One region of the Bradyrhizobium sp. LeoA1Lang genome, then DNA from elsewhere that is predicted to be linked to it. Evidence: predicted binding sites of a transcription regulator. Region 1 holds the regulator's gene; the other holds the start of a gene.
What was found. Region 1 encodes HrcA, which represses chaperone genes, less so after heat shock. Its sites were predicted from a motif close to GTTAGCACTCNCNNNNNGNGAGTGCTAAC; they were not measured.
Positions count from the first base shown of each region.

Region 2: the regulator HrcA is predicted to act here: its motif matches at 6,669-6,697, upstream of ACZYOF_RS01150 (co-chaperone GroES).

Region 1 covers NZ_JBVAPG010000069.1:21,783-33,052, forward strand. Annotated here, with positions in the region: gene ACZYOF_RS22740 (hypothetical protein) at 1-316, shown strand, start outside; gene grpE (nucleotide exchange factor GrpE) at 387-995, opposite strand; gene hrcA (heat-inducible transcriptional repressor HrcA) at 1,205-2,293, opposite strand; gene rph (ribonuclease PH) at 2,455-3,168, shown strand; gene rdgB (RdgB/HAM1 family non-canonical purine NTP pyrophosphatase) at 3,179-3,808, shown strand; gene hemW (radical SAM family heme chaperone HemW) at 3,801-4,958, shown strand; gene ACZYOF_RS22770 (penicillin-binding protein activator) at 5,174-6,400, opposite strand; gene rsmI (16S rRNA (cytidine(1402)-2'-O)-methyltransferase) at 6,692-7,645, shown strand; gene ACZYOF_RS22780 (YraN family protein) at 7,632-8,042, shown strand; gene gshB (glutathione synthase) at 8,071-9,018, shown strand; gene ACZYOF_RS22790 (MBL fold metallo-hydrolase) at 9,179-10,150, shown strand; gene ACZYOF_RS22795 (YifB family Mg chelatase-like AAA ATPase) at 10,261-11,270, shown strand, end outside.
Region 2 covers NZ_JBVAPG010000002.1:70,638-81,907, reverse strand. Annotated here, with positions in the region: gene ACZYOF_RS01175 (slipin family protein) at 1-1,020, shown strand, start outside; gene ACZYOF_RS01170 (PQQ-dependent dehydrogenase, methanol/ethanol family) at 1,506-3,230, shown strand; gene ACZYOF_RS01165 (c-type cytochrome) at 3,255-3,638, shown strand; gene ACZYOF_RS01160 (substrate-binding periplasmic protein) at 3,647-4,411, shown strand; gene groL (chaperonin GroEL) at 4,629-6,269, opposite strand; gene ACZYOF_RS01150 (co-chaperone GroES) at 6,311-6,625, opposite strand; gene ACZYOF_RS01145 (usg protein) at 7,013-7,303, shown strand; gene ACZYOF_RS01140 (cupin domain-containing protein) at 7,418-7,951, shown strand; gene ACZYOF_RS01135 (NupC/NupG family nucleoside CNT transporter) at 8,065-9,330, opposite strand; gene ACZYOF_RS01130 (SDR family oxidoreductase) at 9,549-10,307, opposite strand; gene ACZYOF_RS01125 (proteasome-type protease) at 10,319-11,080, opposite strand.

The DNA.
Region 1 (11,270 bases):
CATCGGCATCATCGGCTCGACCGCGGCCTCTCCCGATGATCGCGGCCGTTTTGCCCAGCAAATCGCGACCACGATCCCCGGCGTGCGCGACGGACGGATCACGATGTCGGAGCCGATCCGCATCGATGGCCAGCCCGGCTACGAGACACGGATCGATGCGGTCAGCGGCAAGGACAACACGCCCGTTACCATCGTGCAGTGGCTGCGGTTCGGTGCACAGACCTCGCTGCGCATCATCGGCTCCTCGCCGCGCGATCAATGGTCGACCGCGTTCCCGCGCTTCCGCAGCGTGCGCGACGGAATTCAGCCGCGATAACATCGATCTCTGCCGGCCTCTGTCGAGGCCGGCATCAACCGCGTTGCATCAGCCGATGCGTTGAGCAGATTCAGTTTTGCTGTGCGGCCGAAGCCGGCGCGGTCTTTGCGCCGCCCTTGGAGACACCGACGAGCGCCGGACGCAGCACGCGATCGCCGATCGTGTAGCCGGCCTGTACCACCTGCACCACCGTGCCTGAGGGCACGGAGGGATCGGGAACCTCGTACATCGCCTGCTGGAAGTTCGGATCGAACTTCTCGCCGGTGGGATCGAATTTCTTGACGCCGTTCTTCTCCAGCGTGGCGTGCAGCGAACGCTCGGTCAATTCGACGCCCTCGATCAGGGCCTTCAGCCCAGGGTCGGCGGCCGCCTTGGCCTCCGCCGGGACAGCATCGAGGGCACGCTGCAGATTGTCGGCGATGTCGAGGATGTCGCGGGCAAAGCCGGTGATGCCGTAGGCGCGCGCGTCCGCGATCTCGCGGCTGGTGCGCTTGCGCAGGTTTTCCATCTCGGCCAGCGTGCGCAGCGTCCGATCGCGCGCTTCGTTCAGCTCCTTGGTCAGGGCCTCCGCCGATCCCTGCTCGGGATCGTCGGGCATGACGTAGGGCTTCGAGACCACGGGCTCGCCGGTCTGCGCCGGGTTCTCGGCGTTGTCGTTCGGCCGGTTCGGATCGGTCATGGCTTGCCTTTTCGAAAAATCGCGTCTGGTCAACATGTAAGGGATTGGCTGGCCGGGATATCGTGCTTTGGGCAACGAAAATCAAGCGCAACCAGCCCGGTTTCGAGGATTCGAGCATGATCCGGAAAAGTGGAAACCGGTTTTCCCTCGCGACAAACGCGAAGCGTTTGCGCGGAGATCATGCTCAAACAAAGAGATGAGATCATGATCTAACCGCCCAGGATCCTACTGACGAGGCGCGCGGCATAGTCCACGGTCGGGATCACCCGCGCATAATTCAACCGGGTCGGCCCGATCACGCCGAGCACGCCCACGATACGGCCCGCGCCGTCGCTATAGGGCGCAACGATGGTCGAGGACCCCGACAGCGAGAACAATTTATTCTCCGACCCGATGAAGATCCGCACGCCATCGGCGCTTTCCGCGCGCCCCAGAAGGTCGATCACGCCGCGCTTGGTCTCGAGATCGTCGAACAGCGACTTGATGCGCTCGAGATCCTCGAGCGCATGCAAATCCTCCAAGAGATTGGCGTGCCCACGCACGATGAGATGCCGGTCTTCATTGTCGCCACCGGACCAGCTTGCGAGCCCTGCCGAGATCACCTTCTGCGTCAATTGATCGAGGTCCGCACGACTTTGTGCCAGCGCGGTCTCGAGCTCAAGCCGCGCTTCGGCGAGCGTACGCCCGAGGATGCGCGCATTGAGGAAGTTGGTGGCCTCGATCAGCGCCGAGGATGGAACACCCGGCGGCAAGCCCAGCACCCGGTTCTCGACTTGCCCGTCCTCGCCGACCAACACCACCAGCGCACGTTCCGGCTCGAGCCGCACGAACTCGATATGCTTCAGCCGCGCGTTGGACTTCGGCGTCAGCACCACGGCGGCGGCGCGGGTGAGGCCGGATAGCCGGATCAGAGCCTCGTCGAGCGCTGCCTCCACCGACTGCGCGCGGCCGACGGTAGCCAATTGGCTTTGGATCGATTGCCGTTCCGCCTCGGTGAGGTGGCCGACCTGCATCAGCGCATCGACGAAAAAGCGCAGGCCCAATTCGGTCGGCAGCCGGCCGGCGGAGGTATGCGGCGCGTAGATCAGGCCGAGCTGCTCGAGATCGGACATCACATTGCGCACCGAGGCCGGCGACAGCGGGAGCGCGATCAGGCGCGAGATGTTGCGCGAGCCGACCGGCTCGCCGGTCGCCAGATAACTTTCGACGATTTGACGGAAAATGTCGCGCGAACGCTCGTTGAGCTGGGCAAGCCCGGCGTGCGGCGTGATCAAACCGACCGGTTCGTGTTGAGCCACAATAACTCCAACTCCCTCACAACTGCCTCTAATTTGACCATCCACACGCCCGCTGACAAGCGTGCATTACCGCCCGGGAGCCGGCCAAAAAGCTTGCCGCTACGCCTGCCCGCTCCTACAAGCACCGCCAGCCATATCGCTCGAATTCCCGGAGGATTCCCATGCGGCCAAGCCGCCGTGCACCCGACGAACTGCGCCCCGTCTCACTGGAACGCGGCGTGGTCAAATATGCCGAGGGTTCCTGCATGGTGAAATTCGGCGACACCCATGTGCTGGTCACTGCGACCCTGGAAGACCGTCTGCCCCCGTGGCTGAAGGGCCAGGGCCGCGGCTGGGTGACCGCCGAATACGGCATGCTGCCCCGTGCGACGCTGGAACGTACCCGTCGCGAGGCCTCCGCCGGCAAGCAGGGCGGCCGCACCATCGAGATCCAGCGCCTGATCGGCCGCTCGCTCCGCGCCACGGTCGACCTGGAAGCGCTGGGCGAACGCCAGATCACTGTTGATTGCGACGTGTTGCAGGCCGACGGCGGCACGCGCACCGCCTCGATCACCGGCGCCTGGGTCGCGCTCGCCGACTGCATCAACTGGATGAAGGCCCGCAACATGCTGAAAACCAACGTGTTGCGCGACAACGTCGCGGCCATCTCCTGCGGCATCTATAACGGCACGCCGGTGCTCGACCTCGACTATGCCGAGGATTCGGAAGCCGAGACGGACGCCAATTTCGTGATGACCGGCGACGGCCGCATCATCGAGGTGCAGGGCACCGCGGAAAAGACGCCGTTCTCGCAGGACGAGTTCCTGGCGCTAATGGGGCTGGCGCGCAAGGGTGTGGCGCGGCTGGTCGACTTGCAGAAAATGGCGGTGTCGTAGTCAATAGGCCATGCACCGCCGAATCACTGGAAAGCTCGTGATCGCGACCCACAATCCCGGCAAGCTTGCCGAGATGCGCGAATTGCTGGCGCCGCAGGGCGTGGAGGCGATCTCGGCGGGCGATCTCGGACTTGGCGAGCCCGAGGAGACCGGCGACAGTTTTCGCGCCAATGCCGCGATCAAGGCGATCGCCGCAGCCAAGGCCGCCGATCTTCCGGCATTTGCCGATGATTCCGGGCTGGCGGTCGATGCGCTGGACGGTGCCCCCGGCATCTATTCGGCGCGCTGGGCCGGCGAAAACAAGGATTTTGCCGCCGCGATGACGCGGATCGAACGCCTGTTGCAGGAACGCGACGCGACCGCGCCCCACCGCCGCAGCGCGCATTTCGTCTCCGCGCTCTGCGTCGCCTGGCCGGACGGACATCTCGAAGAGGTCGAGGCGCGCGCCGATGGAACCTTGGTGTGGCCGCCGCGCGGCACCGCCGGCTTCGGCTATGATCCCATGTTCCTGCCGGATGGCCATACCCGCACCTTCGGCGAGATGACGAGCGTCGAGAAGCACGGGCTGCCACCGCTCGGGCTCGGCCTGTCGCACCGGGCCCGCGCCTTCGTCAAGTTGGCGGAGATATGCCTTGACTGACCGGGACCAGGCAGCCTTCGGCGTCTACGTGCACTGGCCGTTCTGCCTGTCGAAATGCCCGTATTGTGATTTCAACAGCCATGTCAGGCATGCGCCGATCGACGAGGCGCGGTTTGCTCGCGCCTTTGCGCGCGAGATCGAGACGACCGCGGCGCGCGTCCCCGGCCGTGAAGTGTCCTCGATCTTCCTCGGCGGTGGGACGCCGTCATTGATGCAGCCGCAGACGGTCGGCGCGATCCTGGATGCGATCGGCAAATATTGGCGCGTCGCGTCCGATGTCGAGGTGACGCTGGAAGCCAACCCGACGAGCGTCGAAGCGACGAGGTTTCGCGGCTATCGCAGCGCCGGCGTCAACCGCGTGTCGCTCGGCGTGCAGGCGCTCGACGACGCTTCGCTGAAGGCGCTGGGGCGGCTGCACACCGCGCGCGAAGCGCTCGATGCGGTCGCCGTCGCGCGCCAGTCTTTCGATCGCTATTCCTTCGACCTGATCTACGCCCGGCCCGATCAGACCCCTGCGATGTGGGCCGACGAGCTGAGGCATGCGATCGCGGAAGCTGCCGAGCATCTCTCGCTCTATCAGCTCACGATCGAGGAAGGCACGCCATTCTTCGGCCTGCATGCCGCGGGCAAATTGCAGACGCCGGACGAGGCCGTCGCACGCGCGCTTTACGACGTGACGCAAGAAGTCTGTGTGCAAGCAGGCCTGCCGGCCTACGAGATTTCCAATCACGCCCGCCCCGGCGCGGAGTGCCGGCACAACCTCGTCTATTGGCGTGGCGACGAATATGCCGGGATCGGCCCGGGCGCGCATGGCCGCCTCGACATCAACGGCCGCCGTCACGCCACCGCAACGGAGAAGCGGCCGGAAGCCTGGGTGATGCGGGTCGAAACCAATGGCAGCGGCGTCGTCACCGACGAGGTGCTCAATAGCGAAGAGCGCGCCGACGAATTCCTGCTGATGGGGCTCCGTCTCGCCGAAGGCATCGACCCCGAGCGCTATGCGTCGCTTTCCGGCCGCGTACTCGACCCGCGCCGCATCGCGCTGCTGCGCGAAGAGGGCGCTATCATCGTCGACACCGACGGACGGCTGCGCGTGACCAAGTCAGGTTTCCCGGTGCTGGATGCCGTGGTGGCGGATTTAGCCGCATAGTGACGTGCAGTTCGTAGCCCGGATGGAGCGCAGCGCAATCCGGGGTGTCTGCATTAGAGCGTTTTCCGAGCGAAGTGGACACCGGTTCGCGTGAAGAAAACGCGTCAAAATAAGAATCTAGAGCTTCGGTTCTGATTCAATCAGAACCAAAAATGCTCTAGCTCGCGACAGAATCCCGGGTTGCGCTGCGCTTCACCCGGGCTACGGCAGCTTCTTCACGCCCCAAAGCTCTTCGGTGACCCCGCGACCGCTTGCGTGCCGCCGCTGGCGACTTTCATCACCGCAAGTCCGCGCTCGTTGGTGCCGTCGGCGCGGAAACGGAACAGGCCGTCAATACCGGCAAAGCCGGAGGGATTGGTCAGCGTTTCCTGCTGGAAGCGCTGAGCGCCTTGCGTTCGCGCCAGTGCGGCCACCAGCGCAACGGCATCATAGGCGAGCGTCGCGGTGCGCACGGGTTCGGAGCCGTATTTGCTGCGGTAACGACCGGCGAAGGCGCGGAAGCCGGACGGATCCGGCGCGGCAAACAGGCCGCCTTGCAGCGCCTGGCTTGCGAACACGCGCGGATTGTCCCACAGGCCTGTCCCCAAGAGCTGGATGTTGCGCAGATTGGCGCCGGCTGCGGTCAGCGCGTCTGCCGTCGCCACCACCGAATCACCGTCATCGGCGAGCAACAGCGCGTCGGCCTGCGCGAGCGACTGCGCCACTGTACGTGCCGGCGTGGCGCGATCGGCGCCGTATTTTTCGAATGCGACGACGCGGCCCTTGCGACCGGCCACCTGCTTGAACGCCGCCTCGACCACATTGCCATAGGCATTGTCGGGCACCAGCGCGGCAAAGGAGCGCTTTCCGATACTCGCGGAATATTCGACGATCCGGTTGATGTCGGACTCCGGCAGGAAACTCAGGAGATAGACGCCGCGTCCCGCCACGCTCGAATCCGTCGAGAACGCGATTACTGAGATACCGCGCCCGCGCGCCACCTGGGCGACGGCCGGCACCGACTGGGCGAACAGCGGGCCCAGGATGATCTCCGCGCCCTCGCCGATCGCCTGCTGCGCGCCCTGGGAGGCGCCTTGCGGACTGCCGCCGTCGTCCTTGATCAGGAGCTGGATATTCGGGTTCTGGAATTCCGCCAGCGCCAATTCGGCGGCGTTCTTCATCGACTGCCCGGCGAGGCCGGCATTGCCGGCCGCCGAGAGCGGCAGGATCAGCCCCACTTTGACCTGCCCGTTGCCGATCGCCTGCGGCTGCTGTTGCGGGCCGGCGGGCGCTTCCGGCTGCGACGGGCTCGACGGACTGGTAAACTGGCTAAGGGTCTGCTGCACCCCCGAGCAGGCGGCCAGCAAGGGAGCACCCAGCATCAGGCCAAGTGCTGTCCGGCGGGTCGCGGCGGAACCTTGCAGACCCGAGGATTTTGGTTTGCGACTATGCGGGCCCACCATCTCGTCTCTTCTCTTGACCAGCCGTGCTCGGGCCGGGATTCCAACTGCCGAACAAATGGGGGATGGAATCAGGCATATTGTCGGCGAATAGTTAACCAAAACAACGGGATTATCCCCATGGCGAATTGCCGGCTGTCGACCGTGAACCCCTCACCAAATGCGCAGCACAGCCGCCCTCACTCTGCAAGACGCAAGCACGTTATGGCGCCGGCGCTCCCCCACTCTTCGTTCGAGCACGATCTTTGGGAAAACCGGTGTCCACTTTTCCGGATCATGCTCTAGATTGGCATTATGCGCGCAAAAGCCAGCTCAAGATACGGTGCTGACGCCGGGATGGACGTCCCCAACAGGACATTTTCCATCGGCGGTCATGTGCTGACTGCGCCAAAGCCGGTTCCCGGCCTCCATCTGGTCGCAACACCAATCGGAAATCTCGCCGATATCACCCTGCGCGCGCTGGGGACGCTCGCCGGCGTCGACCTGATCGCCTGCGAGGACACCCGCATCACCCGCCGTTTGACCGAGCGTTACACGATTACGGCCGAGCTGACCCCCTACCATGAGCACAATGCGGCCCAGGCCCGGCCAAGAATCCTGCAGAGGCTGGCCGAGGGCGCCGCGATCGCGCTGGTCTCCGACGCCGGCACGCCGCTGATTTCCGATCCCGGCTTCAAACTGGTGCGCGAGGCCTGCGCCGCCGGGCATCACGTGATCGCGGTGCCCGGGGCGTCATCGGTGCTGACGGCGCTCTCGGTCGCGGCGCTGCCGACCGACCGCTTTTTCTTCGAGGGTTTTTTGCCTACGAAGGAACAGGCCCGGCGCACGCGCCTCGTAGAGCTCGCCAGGATCGATGCAACGCTGGTGCTGTTCGAATCCGGCAGCCGCGTGCAGGAGACGCTGGCCGACCTCGCCGCGATCATGGGCGGACGCGATGCCGCGATCTGCCGCGAGCTGACGAAACTGCACGAAGAGATCAGGCGCGCCCCGATCGCCGAACTGGCAGCAGGAAAAGACGACCTGGAGACGCGCGGCGAATTCGTGCTGGTGATCGGTCCGCCGCCGGCGGATGCGCAGACGATGGGGCAGGATCAGCTCGACGAACTGCTGCGCACCTCGCTCCTGCGCGACAGCGTCAAGGATGCGGTTGCGCATGCAGTCGAGCTTTCCGGCCGGCCACGCCGCGAGGTCTATGCTCGCGCGCTCGAACTCGCAAAAGAACGGCGGGGCGACGATGGCGAAGAGTGATGACGTGCCGCCGGACGCAATCGCAAAGCTCGCTTCGCCCGAACGGGTCGCTGCGTTCCGCACCGGGCTGTCGGCGGAAAGCCGCGCTGCGGTCTATCTGATGGCCAAGGGTTATCGCGTCCTCGCCAAGCGTTTCCGCACGCCCTATGGCGAGATCGACCTGGTGGTGCGCAAGCGCAACCTGCTCGCCTTCGTCGAGGTCAAGGCCCGCGCCAGCTTTGATGAGGCCGCCTATGCCGTCACGCCGCGCCAGCAGCAGCGCATCATTGCGGCCGCCCAGGCCTGGCTGATGACGCATCCCGAACATGCGGAATTCGACATGCGTTTCGACGCCATGCTGATTGCGCCCAAGCGTTTGCCGCGCCATCTGTTGGCGGCGTTCGACGCCAGCGCATGACTTCCTCGAGAGACCGGACCCAAAGCCCATGAAATTGAACGTCGCCGTCCAGATGGATCCCATTGAGCGCATCAACATTCGCGGCGATTCGACGTTCGCGCTGCTGCTCGAAGCGCAGAAGCGCGGCCACGGCATTTCCTATTACACACCGGACAAGCTCTCGCTGCGCGGCGATGAGCTGGTGGCGCCGGTGCAGATTCTTTCCGTGCGCGACGAGGTCGGCGATCACTTCACGCTTGGCGAGCCCAAGCGCGAGCCGCTGACCAATTTCGACGTGATCCTGCTGCGGCAGGATCCGCCGTTCGATCTCGCCTACATCACCTCTACGCATTTCCTCGAGCGTATCCACCCGAAGACCCTGGTCGTCAACAATCCCGCCAGCGTCCGTAATGCGCCGGAAAAGCTGTTCGTGATGAATTTTCCGCAGTTGATGCCGCCGACCTTGATCTCGCGCGACCTCGACGAGATCAACGCGTTCCGCGACGAGCATGGCGCCGTCGTCATGAAACCGTTGCACGGCCATGGCGGCGCCGCGGTGTTCCGCGTGATGCCGCAGGACATGAATTTCGGTTCGCTGTTCGACATGTTTACGGTGACGTTCAAGGAGCCATGGGTGATCCAGCGCTTCCTTCCCGAGGTCAAGCATGGCGACAAGCGCATCATTCTGGTCGATGGCGAGTTCGCCGGCGCCGTCAACCGCGTGCCTGCGGCGGACGACCTGCGCTCCAACATGGTGCGTGGCGGCGCGGCGCAGTCGACCGAGCTGTCCGATCGCGAGCGCGCGATCTGCACAACCCTTGGCCCGGCGCTGCGCGAGCGCGGCCTGTTGTTCGTCGGCATCGACGTGATCGACGGCTATCTCACCGAGATCAACGTCACCTCGCCGACCGGCATCCGCGCCATTGCGCGGCTCGGCGGCCCGGACGTGGCGGCCAGGATCTGGGACGTCATCGAGGCGAAGCGCGCAAAATCTTAGGGCGCGTCTGCCTTTCTTCCGCTCTGAGACCTCTTGTCAGCTTGCGACGGCGAGCGCAGCATGGCGTTGCTCGCCTTCAGGTCGTGGGGCAGGACCTGCTCGCGGGCGGCAACGCGATGATTGCCAAAATATAACTCGATAAAAATCGTGGAGGAAAAGCATGACAATCAACGTCTCGCGAAGGTCCCTGCTCGCGCTCGGCGCCGGCCTTGGTGCAAGCACGCTGCTCGGGAGCAGCGCGCTGGCACGCGCGCCGAAGCTCGGCACGCAAACGCCGTATTGGCACCGCTTCATTCTAGGCGATGCCGAAGTCACCGTCGTTTCCGACGGCCCGCTGCCGCTTGGCGATCCCTCCGGCACCTTCACCGGCGTGCCGAAGGAAGAAGTGAAGAAGATGCTGTCGGACAACTTCCTCTCGCCCGACAATGTCGTGCTGGAGCAGAATTCGCCGATCGTGAACACCGGCGACAAGCTGATCCTGTTCGACACCGGCATGGGCACTTCGAAAGCGTTCGGTCCGACCACCGGCCGCCAGCAGAAGAGCATGGCGGAAGCCGGCATCAAGCCGGAGGACATCGACGCCGTCGTCTGCTCGCATGCGCATATCGACCACATCGGCGGCATCGTCGGTGCCAACGACAAGCCGCTGTTCCCGAACGCGCAGGTCTATATCGCCCAGAGCGATTTCGATTACTGGACCGATGAAGGCAAGATGGGCAGCCCGCTGAAGGACTTCGTCGTTCACGCGCGCAAGAATCTGCTGCCGGTCCGCGACCGCCTGGTGTTCTTCAAGGACGGCCAGGAATTCCTGCCCGGCGTGCAGGCGATTGCGGCGCCCGGCCACACCATCGGCCACCACATCTTCATGGTGAGCTCGGCCGGCAAATCCTTCGCCTTCCTCGGCGACCTCTCGCACCACGCCGTGCTGCTGCTCGAGCGGCCGCGGATGGAATTCTCCTACGATACCGACCCGAAACAGGCGGCGGCCTCGCGGGTGAGGCTGCTGGAGATGCTGGCGGCCAACAAGACCCCCGTGATGTCCTACCACTTCGCCTGGCCCGGCTACGGCCATGTCGCCAAGGTCGGCGACGGCTTCCACTATTATCCCGAACCGATGCAGATGACGCTGTAAGCTGCGTGGGCTCCGGGACAGCGGAAAAGCGGCCCCGGAGCCCACGTTCCCGTAATGTTCTTGCGCTTGGCGTTGCCTTCGGCTACCCTCGATTGTGGCAAGGGGGCAGCATGGTTCAACGCGTTTCCACCGTCGCTTTCGAGGGGATCGAGGCTCGTGCGGTCGACGTGCAGGTGCAGGTCGCGCCGGGACTACCGGCTTTTGCGATCGTAGGCCTGCCGGACAAGGCGGTCTCCGAGGCGCGGGAGCGGGTTCGCTCGGCGCTGATCGCCTCCGGCCTCGCCCTTCCGGCGCGCCGGATCATCGTCAATCTAGCGCCGGCCGACCTGCCAAAGGAAGGCAGCCACTACGACCTGCCGATCGCACTCGGGCTGATGGCGGCGATCGGGGCCATCCCGCCGGATGCGCTCAACGGCTTCACAGTGCTGGGCGAACTCGGGCTGGACGGCTCGATCGCTCCGGTTGCGGGCGTCTTGCCGGCGGCGATCGGCGCCAATTCGCGCGACGAGGGGCTGATCTGCCCCGCGGCCTGCGGCTCCGAAGCGGCGTGGGCGAGCCCAGACATCCAGATCATCGCAGCACACTCGCTGATCCAGATCGCCAATCACTTCAAGGGCACGCAGGTGCTGTCGCGCCCACAGCCGAAGGTGCATGAGCAGAAGGAGACGCTGCTCGACCTGCGCGACATCAAGGGTCAGGAAAGCGCCAAGCGGGCGCTCGAGATCGCAGCGGCCGGCGGGCATCATTTGTTGATGATGGGCTCGCCCGGCGCCGGCAAATCGATGCTGGCGGCGCGGCTGCCCTCGATCCTGCCGCCGCTGTCGCCGTCGGAACTTTTGGAAGTGTCGATGATCGCGTCGGTGGCCGGCGAGATCCGCGACGGCGCCTTGACCGCGCGGCGGCCCTTCCGCAGCCCGCATCATTCCGCCAGCATGGCTGCGCTCACCGGCGGCGGCATGCGCGCCAGGCCCGGCGAAATCTCGCTGGCGCATCAGGGCGTGCTCTTCCTCGACGAACTGCCGGAATTCGATCCACGCGTGCTGGATTCGCTGCGCCAGCCGCTGGAGACGGGCGAGGTTTCGGTTTCGCGTGCCAATCACCGCGTCACCTATCCGGCGCG
Region 2 (11,270 bases), on a different contig from region 1:
ACAGCGGAGATGTTCAACGTCGTCCGCACCGAATTCCCTGCGGATCGCTACGCGGTGCTGAAGGCTGCGCGGCCTGATCTCGCGGCGGAGCTGTTCGAGGCGGTCGAGACCAAGGCGAACGAGATCGCGATCGTCAGCCTCGACGGGCGTCCCGTGCACCTGATGACGCCCTGGCAGGTGCGCGTCTACTGGAAGGTCGCAACCGCTGTTGACGTCGAGCGCATCGACGTGGCGGTCGATCCTCGCGTCGACGCGCGGCATCTGGCGATGATCGAGCGTCAGCGGATCGGCGTCATCACCGAGGCGGTGGTCGAGAACCACGAGGCTGGCCTGCTCTATGTCGACGGCCGTCTGGTGGAGCGGCTGGCGCCCGGTCGGCACGCCTTCTGGATCGCCGGTCGCAAGATTGAGGTGAAGCGCCTCGATCTGCGTCCCCAGGCGATCGAGATCACCGCGCAGGAGATGCTGACCAAGGATCGCATCGCGCTGCGGGTGACGCTGACGGCGTTTCGCCGGATCGTCGACCCCGAGCGGGTGGTGGCGACGGTGCCTGACGTGGATGCGTGGCTGTACCGCCTGGTGCAGTTCGCGATCCGCGAGGCGGTCGCCGGCCGCACGCTCGACGAGGTGCTGTCGGCGAAGGCGGTGCTCGATGCGGAGCTTCGGGACTATGTCCGCGAGCGTGTCGCGGACTCTGGTGTCGAGGTGACGGAGCTCGGCGTGAAGGACGTGATCCTGCCCGGCGAGATCCGCGAGCTCGTCAACAAGGTGGTGGAGGCGGAGCGGGTCGCGAAGGCGAACCTGATCCGCCGGCAGGAGGAGACCGCGGCGACGCGTTCGCTCCTGAACACCGCCCGCCTGATGGAGGAGAACCCTCTGCTGCTCCGGCTCAAGGAGCTGGAGTCGCTGGAGCGACTGGTGGAGAAGGTCGGCCGCATCGACCTGCATGCGGGCGACGGGCAGGGCCTTGATGCCCTGCTCACCAGGCTGGTTCGCCTGAAGCCCGCGGAGAGTGCGTGAGAGGAAGGGCCGCCCACGGGCGGCCCTTCCTTACGTCGTTGCGCGGAACGGAACGGATAGGTCCGCGCAAGCGGTGAAATGGATTCCGGGTTCGGCGCGGTGCGCCGCCCCGGAATGACGAGAGGAGAGTCTATCCCTCGTCATTCCGGGGCGATGCGAAGCATCGAGCCCGGAATCCATTCATCCGAGAACACAGATCGCAATTTCCGGGCAAAATCGATCCACTCCGAGACGATCGCCTTTCGGGCGGGGGAACACAAAAGGCCGCGCCCAGGGGCCGTGTTGAAGCTTGACAGTTCGAGAGAGCATTCTAGGCTATTTTCTATCCACGGGTGCGCTTCGACATTCTCCGCCAAGAGGGAGAGCTATGCACGCGCCGCGACGACAAATCGGCAATCACGAGAGGGAGGACAAGACCGCTGCGAGAAGCAGGCGGGATGCAATTCCGTTGACATGAAAATGAAAAATCAAAGGGGAGGAATCCAATGGCAATCGGTATCAAGTACCTTACGTGCGGTGCGGCACTCGCGCTGGCCGCTGTGGCTGTTGCGCCACCCGCATTGGCGATCGATCCAGCGCGCCTACAGGCAGCCGAGCAAACGCCCAACGATTGGCTGACCTACCACGGCGGTTACAAGTCGTATCACTACAGCGCGCTCGATCAGATCAACGCTGATAACGTCAAGAATCTTCAGGTCGCTTGGATCCATATGCCGGGACGCTCGACGCGCGGGTTGCAGTCGATGCCGCTCGCGGCTGACGGCGTGCTGTACTACTCGGGCTCCTACAGTCGCGTCTACGCGCTCGATGGCGCGACCGGCAAGCTCATCTGGTCGTATTTCCCCGAGCTCGACGAACAACTGGTGGCGATGCAAACGCACTCGCCGTATAATCGCGGCGTCGCGCTCGGCGATGGCAAGGTCTTCGTCGGCACCGTCGACGGACGTCTCATTGCGCTCGACATGAAGACGGGCAAGCCGGCGTGGGACACGCGCCTGGTCGACTCAAAGAAGCTCACCGTCGGCTTCACGGGCGCGCCGCTGGTGGTGAAGGACACCGTCATCATCGGCAGCCAGGGCGGCGAATGGACCTCGCGCGGGCCACTGTTCGGCGTCGATATCAAGACCGGCCAGAAGAAATGGGAATTCTTCACCGTGGCCGGCACCGAGGACGCCAAGGCGACCTGGGGCAATGAATCCTGGCGCACCGGCGGAGGCGGCGCGTGGATGCCGGGCGGCTACGATCCGGAGACCAACACCATCTGGTGGGGCACGGCGAATCCCGCGCCGCTCTACGACTGGTCCGGCGCGGATTGGCAAAAGAGCGGGCCGCGGCCGGGCACCAACCTCTACACCACCTCGGTCATCGCACTCGACCCCGATACCGGAAAGCTGAAGTTCTATCACCAGGAGCTGCCGCATGACGCGTGGGACTTCGACTCGGCGGTCGGTGAATTCCTGATGATCGACCGTGACGGCCGCAAGCTCGTCGTGCATCCGAACAAGGGCGGCTTCGTCTTCGTCTACGATCGCACTAACGGGAAGCTGCAGAACGTCTGGCGGCTCGCCAAGAACATCAACTTCGTGAAGGATATCGACCCGAAGACCGGCGAACTGATCGGTCGGCGCGATCTGTCGCTCGGCCAGACGAGCTCGCCGCTCTGCCCGGCGATCGCCGGCGGCATCAGTTGGAACGCGGGCTCCTACAACCCGAAGACTGGCCTCTGGTACAAGCTCGGACAGGAATGGTGCATGGACGTGGACGTGGTGAAGACCACGCCAATCACCGAGCCGATGGCGCAGCTCAACATCGGCGCCAACTTCAAGCTGGTCCCGCCGCCGGACGGGCCGGCGCGCGGACACCTCAGTGCCCGCGACCCCGTCACCGGCGACAAGAAATGGGAGGTCACCTTCAGCGAGCCGCCGCTCGCCAGCGTGCTCGCCACCGGTGGCAATCTGGTGTTCGTGCCCGACTCGCGCGGCGTGCTGCACGCCTACAATGCCGAGACCGGGTCGGAATTGTGGTCGCACTATAATGGCGTCGGCCACAATGGCGGCATCATCAGCTACACCGCCGGCGGCAAGCAGTACATCGCAGTGCCGGCCGGATGGGGCGGCATGGTGGCCGATGAATTTCCGGCGCTGTTCGGCGAACCCTACAAGAGCATGCCGAAGGATGCCGGCGCGCTCGTCGTCTTTTCGCTGAAGTAACAATCATAACGGGGAGGCGGTGGGATGCTATTGCGTCCCACCGCTGCAATCCTGATGCGAAGGTCGAAATCAATTTTTCTCGCCACTGGCATTGCGCTGTTGTTGCAGTCCTCGTGGCCGTTGGGCGTCCGCGCGCAGCAAAGCCAGGCTCCCAACCAAGATCAGTCGGCCAAGGAGAGCGACATCGAGGGTGGCACAATGTTCGCAACCTCATGCGGCTTCTGCCACCAGAACGGTGGCCGCGCCGCCGGCAAGGGACCGAAGCTCGCCGGCACGAAACGCGACGACGATTTTCTCGCGGAGCGGATCAGGAAGGGCAAGCCCGGTGCCATGCCGGCCTTCGGCGGCGCCTTTTCGGAGAGCCAGATCATGGCGATCGTGGCGTATATCCGCGCGCTCGAGGAGTGATGCCGGCGATGCGATTTGTCGTTCTCGCAAGCCTGCTGGCCTTGTGCGGCGCCAGCGATGCCACGGCGCGTTCGCTCGAAGCGATCCACCAGCGCGGTGCGCTCACGCTCTGCGCGCACCCCAACGCGCTGCCGTTCGCCAGCAGGCATGGTGACGTTCCGGGGTTCCAGGTCGAAATCGCGAAGGAGCTGGCGAAGCGGCTCGAAGTCTCGCTGGAACAGCACTGGGTGATCAACAGCTTCCAGTACCGCCGCGCCGATTGCGACGTCATCCTCGATGCGATCGCCGACCGCGCGGTGCTGGCAGAGGTGGGACTGCGCATGTCGCGGCCCTATCACCGCAGCGGCGTCGCGCTGGCGGTTGGAGCAAACTCCACCGTGGCGTCGCTGGCCGAGTTGGGATCGGAGCAGCGGGTCGGCGTGCAGGTCGGCTCGATCGTGTCCATGACGCTCGGCAAGCGCGGGATCAAGACGTCGCCATTCGCGTTCGAGGACGACATCATGGACGCGTTGGCCAAAGGCGAGATCGATGCCGCGGCGGTCACGCCTGCTGCAATCGGCTGGTTCAATCACAACCATCCCAATGCGCGCGTCCGCCGCATCCCAGCCTTCGAGGACGAGCCGGACCTGAACTGGAATGTCGCTATCGGGATGCTCAGTCCGGATGAAAAGCTGCGACAGGGCATCGACGCTGCGCTGGAGGCATTGCTGGCCGACGGCACGCTCGCCCGGATCTACGCGCGTTACGATGTCGAGCTGCAGCCGCCGAAGTGAGTTGTGCCGGCAGAACGCTCCGTATTCGCGATCCGGCGCGAGCGGAGAGCTCTGCGCAAGCGGCGAAATGGATTCCGGGCTCGGCGCTGCGCGCCGCCCCGGAATGACACCGGATGGTACGGTTGGCTTATGAGGAAGATCAAGACCGGCAAAAACAAAAACCCCGGCATTGCTGCCGGGGTTTTGCATGTCGTGGATCGCTGGAAGCGAGGACTGCTTAGAAGTCCATGCCGCCCATGCCGCCACCCGGAGGCATTGCGGGGCCGGCGCCGCCCTTCTTCGGCACTTCGGCGACCATCGCCTCGGTGGTGATCAGCAGCGCTGCCACGGAGGCTGCGTTCTGGATCGCGGCGCGCACGACCTTGGTCGGGTCGATGATGCCCTTCTTGACCAGATCGGCGTATTCGCCGGTCTGCGAGTCGAAGCCGTAAGCGTAGGTCTTGTTCTCGAGGATCTTGCCGACGATGACGGAGCCGTCTTCACCCGCGTTGATCGCGATCTGGCGGGCCGGCGCCGACAGCGCCTTGCGCACGATCTCGACGCCGGTCTTCTGGTCGTCGTTCTTGGTGCGGATGCCCTTGAGCTGCTCGGAAGCACGGAGCAGGGCGACGCCGCCGCCCGGAACGATGCCTTCTTCGACGGCCGCGCGGGTCGCGTGCATCGCGTCATCAACGCGATCCTTGCGCTCCTTCACCTCGATCTCGGTCGCGCCGCCGACGCGGATCACCGCGACGCCGCCCGCGAGCTTGGCGAGACGCTCCTGCAGCTTCTCACGGTCGTAGTCCGAGGTGGTCTCCTCGATCTGCGCCTTGATCTGCGCCACGCGCGCCTCGATGTCGGCCTTCTTGCCGGCGCCGTTGACGATCGTGGTGTTCTCCTTGTCGATCATCACCTTCTTGGCGCGACCGAGCATCTGCAGCGTGACGTTCTCGAGCTTGATGCCGAGATCTTCCGAGATCGCCTGACCGCCGGTCAGGATCGCGATGTCCTGCAGCATGGCCTTGCGGCGATCGCCGAAGCCCGGAGCCTTGACGGCTGCGACCTTCAGGCCGCCACGGAGGCGGTTGACGACCAGGGTGGCGAGGGCTTCGCCTTCGACGTCTTCAGCGACGATGACAAGCGGCTTGCCGGTCTGCACCACGGCCTCGAGCAGCGGCAGCAGCTCGTTCAGCGAGGAGAGCTTCTTCTCGTTGATGAGGATGTAGGCGTCGTCCATCTCAACGCGCATCTTGTCGGCGTTGGTGACGAAGTAGGGCGAGATGTAGCCGCGGTCGAACTGCATGCCCTCGACGACGTCGAGCTCGGTCTCCAGCGACTTGGCTTCCTCGACCGTGATCACGCCCTCGTTGCCGACCTTCTTCATGGCGTCGGACAGGAACTTGCCGATCTCGGCGTCGCCGTTGGCGGAGATGGTGCCAACCTGGGCGATCTCGTCGTTGGAGGTGACCTTCTTGGAGTTCTTCTGCAGGTCCGCAACCACAGCCTCGACCGCGAGGTCGATGCCGCGCTTGAGGTCCATCGGGTTCATGCCGGCGGCGACCGACTTGGCGCCTTCCTTGACGATTGCAGCCGCCAGCACGGTGGCGGTGGTGGTGCCGTCGCCGGCCGCATCAGCGGACTTGGAGGCGACTTCGCGCACCATCTGCGCGCCCATGTTCTCGAACTTGTCCTCGAGCTCGATTTCCTTGGCGACGGTGACGCCGTCCTTGGTGATGCGGGGAGCGCCGAACGACTTGTCGAGCACGACGTTGCGGCCCTTCGGGCCGAGGGTGACCTTCACCGCATTGGCGAGGATGTCGACGCCGCGCAGCATCTTGTCGCGCGCTTCGACGGAGAATTTGACTTCTTTAGCTGCCATGTGTGTTTTTCCTTGAGGGATTTATCCTGGGAGGGAGGGCCTTAGGCCGCCTTCTTCTTGGAAGCGGGGACGTCGAGGACGCCCATGATGTCGCTTTCCTTCATGATCAACAGATCTACGCCGTCGATCTTGACCTCGGTGCCGGACCACTTGCCGAACAGCACGCGATCGCCAACCTTGAGGTCGATCGGGATCAGCTTGCCGGCCTCGTCGCGGCCGCCTGGGCCGACGGCGACGACTTCGCCCTGCGAGGGCTTTTCCTTGGCAGTGTCTGGGATGATGATGCCGCCTGCAGTCTTCTCTTCGGCGTCGATGCGCTTGACCACGACGCGGTCGTGAAGCGGACGGAAACTCATGCAGTCCTCCTAAGCTATTCTGGATGCTGTAGAATTCTGGAGCGTTAGCAGTCTACCTTGGCGAGTGCCAAGCTAGCTGCGATGGAAATAGGCCAGACTTTGCGTGGGGGCAAGGGCTTCTAGCAGAAAAATTGGCACTCGAAATTGCCGCCTGCCAGTATCGTTTATCATCATTAACTGGTCTCCGGGCGAGCGGCGAGACCCGTATTAGCACGTGCGCTAAGTTGCTGCTAACGCACGATTTTTCAACAGCCCGTTAAACATTTAGGCTTGTGATGAGTTGGTCGCATGCGTCACATTTCTCTCATGTGAGCGCATCTCCGCCGGGGTGGCTCCGGCAGGAAAGCCATCCCGTGAATGCGCTCCTTCGAAAGCGGAGGTTGGCATATGGTCTCGCGGGTTGGTGGGGTTGTTTCCGACGATTTCCGGAAGCAGATGCTGGGGTACGGGCTGACGACGGCGCAGATCCTCTATCGGATGCCGGACCATCCTTCGCTGCTGCAGACCTACGTCTGGCAGAATTACGATCTCTTCCCGAAATTCCCGGCGCTGCAGGATTTCCTCGCCTTCTGGCAGGAGAAGCTCGAGGGGCCGCTGCACTCGGTGACCGTCGCGCATTCCAAGCTGATCAAGCCGGCGGAGCTGCGCGCCGTCGACGGCGTCTTCCGCCTGCACTGAGGCGCCAAGTGAGGTGCCAAGTGAGGCGCTAAGACCGATTGCCGCCGGGTGGAACAGTGATAACGTCTCCTGGACGCGTCCGCGTCGCGGACGCCTGCAATAGGGAGGCACGCCATGGCCAAACAGAAGGCGGCATCAAGACCCGCAGCCAAGACGGCGGTCCGGAAGAAGTGGATCGGCCACAAGACCGCCGCCAAATCCACCGCCCGCAAAGCGATCAAGTCCAAGGGCCGCGTATCCAAGGCGGCACACAAGGCGCGGCCGAAGCAGCGCATCGCGATCAGCCATCATCGCGAAGAAGACTTCAAGGCCGATGGGCTACGCGCTTACGCGCAATATCGCGATCTCGGAATTGCTGACGCCACGCACGGGCTCGCGCAGGCGCATGTGATCCGGCTGGTCGGGCCGTGCAATCCGGAAGAGGTGTCGAAACTGCATTACCACGACGTCCAATTCCAGATGGTCTATGTGCTCAAGGGCTGGGTGAAGACCTACATGGAAGGGCAGGGCGAGACGTTGATGCAGCAAGGCAGCGCCTGGACCCAGCCGCCAAAGATCAAGCACATGATCCTCGATTATTCTGACGATGTCGAACTGCTCGAGATCATCCTGCCGGCTGAGTTCAAGACGGTGGAGTTGACGACCTAACCACCGCTGTCATTCCGGGGCGCGCGCAGCGCGAACCCGGAATCCATCGGGCCGCAAGCGCAAGTGGTGAAATGGATTCCGGGTTCGTCCTTCGGACGCCCCGGAATGACAGGTCAGGTCAACATCCCCACGATCGCGCCCATCAGGCAGGTCGTCAGCGTGCCCGAGACGATCGACTTCAGCCCGAGCGAATTGATCTCCTCGCGCCGCGTCGGCGCCATGGTGTTGAGGCCGCCGATCATGATGCCGAGGCTGGCGAAATTGGCGAAGCCGCACATCGCATAGAGCATGATCAGGCGCGAGCGCGGATCCAGCGCGCCGGTGGGAAGCTTCGACAGATCGACATAGGCGATCAATTCGTTCAGCACGGTCTTGGTGCCCATCAGGCTTCCCGCGGTGATGGCCTGCGACCACGGCAGGCCCATCAGCCAGCACACCGGCGCCATGACGTAGCCAAGCAGGCGCTGCAGCGAAATTTTCGCGCCGCCGATCTCCGGCAGGATCCCGAGCATCGCGTTGACGAGATAGACCAGCGCCACCAGCACCAGCAGCATCGCGACGATGTTGAGCAACAGTTCAAGCCCGGCCGCGGTGCCCTTGACGATGGCATCCATCGTCGAGGACGCGTGCATCTCGGGATCGCTGGAGGTTCCGGGTTCGAGCGCTCCGCCGGTGCGCTGATCGGACGTCTCCGGCACTATGATCAGGCTGACCAGGATCGCTGCCGGCGCCCCTAACACGGAGGCGATGACGAAATGCGCCGCGGCATCCGGGATCAGCGGCGCCAGCAGGGTGGCGTAGAGCACCAGCACGGTGCCGGCGATTCCGGCCATGCCGCCCGTCATCACCAGGAACAATTCGGCGCGGGTGAGCTGTGCAAGATAGGGCCGGATGAACAGCGGTGCTTCCACCATGCCGAGGAAGATGTTGGCGGCGGTGGAGAGCCCGACCGCGCCACCGACGCCGAGGGTGCGCTCCAGCAGCCAGGCCATGCCGCGCACGATCGGCGGCAGCACGCGCCAGTAGAACAGGAGCGTGGTCAGCACGCTCATGACCAGCACGATCGGCAGCGCCTGGAAGGCGAGGATGAAGTCCGCGCCCGGTGCCTTGAGGTCGAACGGCACCGGCGCGCCGCCGATATAGCCGAACACGAAGGAGGTGCCGGCGCGCGAGGCAGCGGCGATCACGCCGACGGCCTCGTTGATCGCGCCGAAAGCCGATGCCACCAGCGGCACCTTGATCAGCACCAGCGCGGTGACCAGCGTCACGATTAGTCCGACGATCGCCTGCCGGACCGACACCGCGCGGTGCTTCTCGCTGAACGCCCAGGCGATCAGGAGCAGCGCCACCACCCCGAACGCCGATTGCAGTTGTAACATTCACAGATCTCCCGAACGATTATGGCAGCACGATCTGCAAGTGCAATGCCGCTCCGTTCGGGAGCGGTGAACTTCCTTTGTTCTGGATGTTGTTTCTGTGGACGCCGCTTCCGCCACCGTCATTGCGAGGAGCAAAGCGACGAAGCAATCCACTGTCTCCGCGAGTGGAGAGGTGGATTGCTTCGCTTCGCTCGCAATGACGGTGAGAGCGGGGGCGCTTAGCCCCGCCCCACAAACGGCATCTTGCTTGCCATTACCGTCATGAACAGCACGTTGGCGTCGAGCGGCAGGTTGGCCATGTAGGCCACCGCATCGCCGACCGCCTTCGCGTCCATCCGCGGCTCCGGCATCTTGCGGCCGTCGGGCTGCAGCACGCCGTCGACCATGCGGTCGGTCATTGGGGTCGCGGCATTGCCGATGTCGACCTGGCCGACCGCGATGTCGTACATGCGGCCATCGAGATTGGACGCCTTGGTCAGGCCGGTGATCGCGTGTTTGGTCGCGGTGTAGGCGGCGGAGAACGGCCGCGGCGCGTGCGCGGAGATCGAGCCGTTGTTGATGATGCGCCCGCCGCGCGGGGTCTGGTCCTTCATGATGCGGAAGGCGTGCTGGGTGCACAGGAACGGGCCGGTGAGGTTGGTGTTCAGCACCGCCTGCCACTGCGCCAGCGGCAAATCCTCGAAGTTCACCGGCGGCGCGCCCATGCCTGCATTGTTGAAGAGCAGGTCGAGCCGGCCATAGGTGTCCGTCACCTTGGCGAACAGGGCCGCGATCGAGGCGGGATCGGTCATGTCCGCCGGCACGCACAGGCTCTTGCTGGCATCGCCGCCGAGCTTCTGCGTCTCCTGCAGCATGTCCAGCCGACGGCCGGCCAGCACCACGGTGAAGCCGGCATTGATCAGCGCCAGCGATGCCGCGCGTCCGACGCCGGTGCCGGCTCCGGTAACCACAGCTATTCTCTTTCCTGCTTCGGCCATCGTTTCCTTCCTTATTGTTTCTTGGATTCAGTTTCGGTCTTGTACGGCGGTCTCGGGATATTCCGATGCGCCGCGCGGAGCGCCGCCGACCAGCGCGAGCGGAGATCGTGGAAATAGGGTTCGCCCGCCTCGATCCGGTGATTGAGGTCGGCCTCGCAGGCGTCGTTGCGCACCACCAGCACGTCGATCGGCAGTCCGACGCCGAGGTTGGAGCGCATCGTCGAATCCATCGAGATCAATCCGGTCTTCAGCGCCTCATAGAGCTCGACATCGTAGTGCATGGCGCGGTCGAGCACCGGCTTGCCGTATTTGTGTTCGCCGATCTGCAGGTAGGGCGTGTCGGTGGTGCATTCGATGAAGTTACCGGCAGTGTAGATCATGAACAACCGCATCCGCGAGCCCTTGATCTGGCCGCCGAACAAGAACGAGACATCGAAAGAGACGTCTTCCGACCTCAGCGCCTCGCCTTCGGTCGCGTGCACTGCGCGGATGGCACGGCCGATGCGCTGCGCGGCCTGGAACATGGTCGGCGCGTTCAGGAGCGTCTCGACCTCTCCGGTTTCAGGGTCTTCCATGCCTTCCGTCAGCGTCGACAGCACCGACTGGCTGATGGCGAGATTGCCGGCGCTGGCGATCGCCATGATCCGTTCGCCGGGCTGGGAGAAGATGTGCAATTTGCGGAAGGTCGAGACGTTGTCGAGACCGGCATTGGTGCGGGTGTCGGCGATCATGACGAGGCCATCGCGCACCAGGATTCCGCAGCAATAGGTCATTTCCGTCCCCGAAAGTCCGAACGTCTCGGCGCCAAACTAGTAGCCAATTTCGGGATGTGATCCAACCCCAATTCCCCAGGGAACGGCATTGCCTCCGCGATGGAAGCTGCTCTCCCTCTCCCGCTTGCGGGAGAGACGAGCAAAGCTCGCTCCGGGAGGGCCGGGGGTGAGGGTGTCTCCACGATGGGAC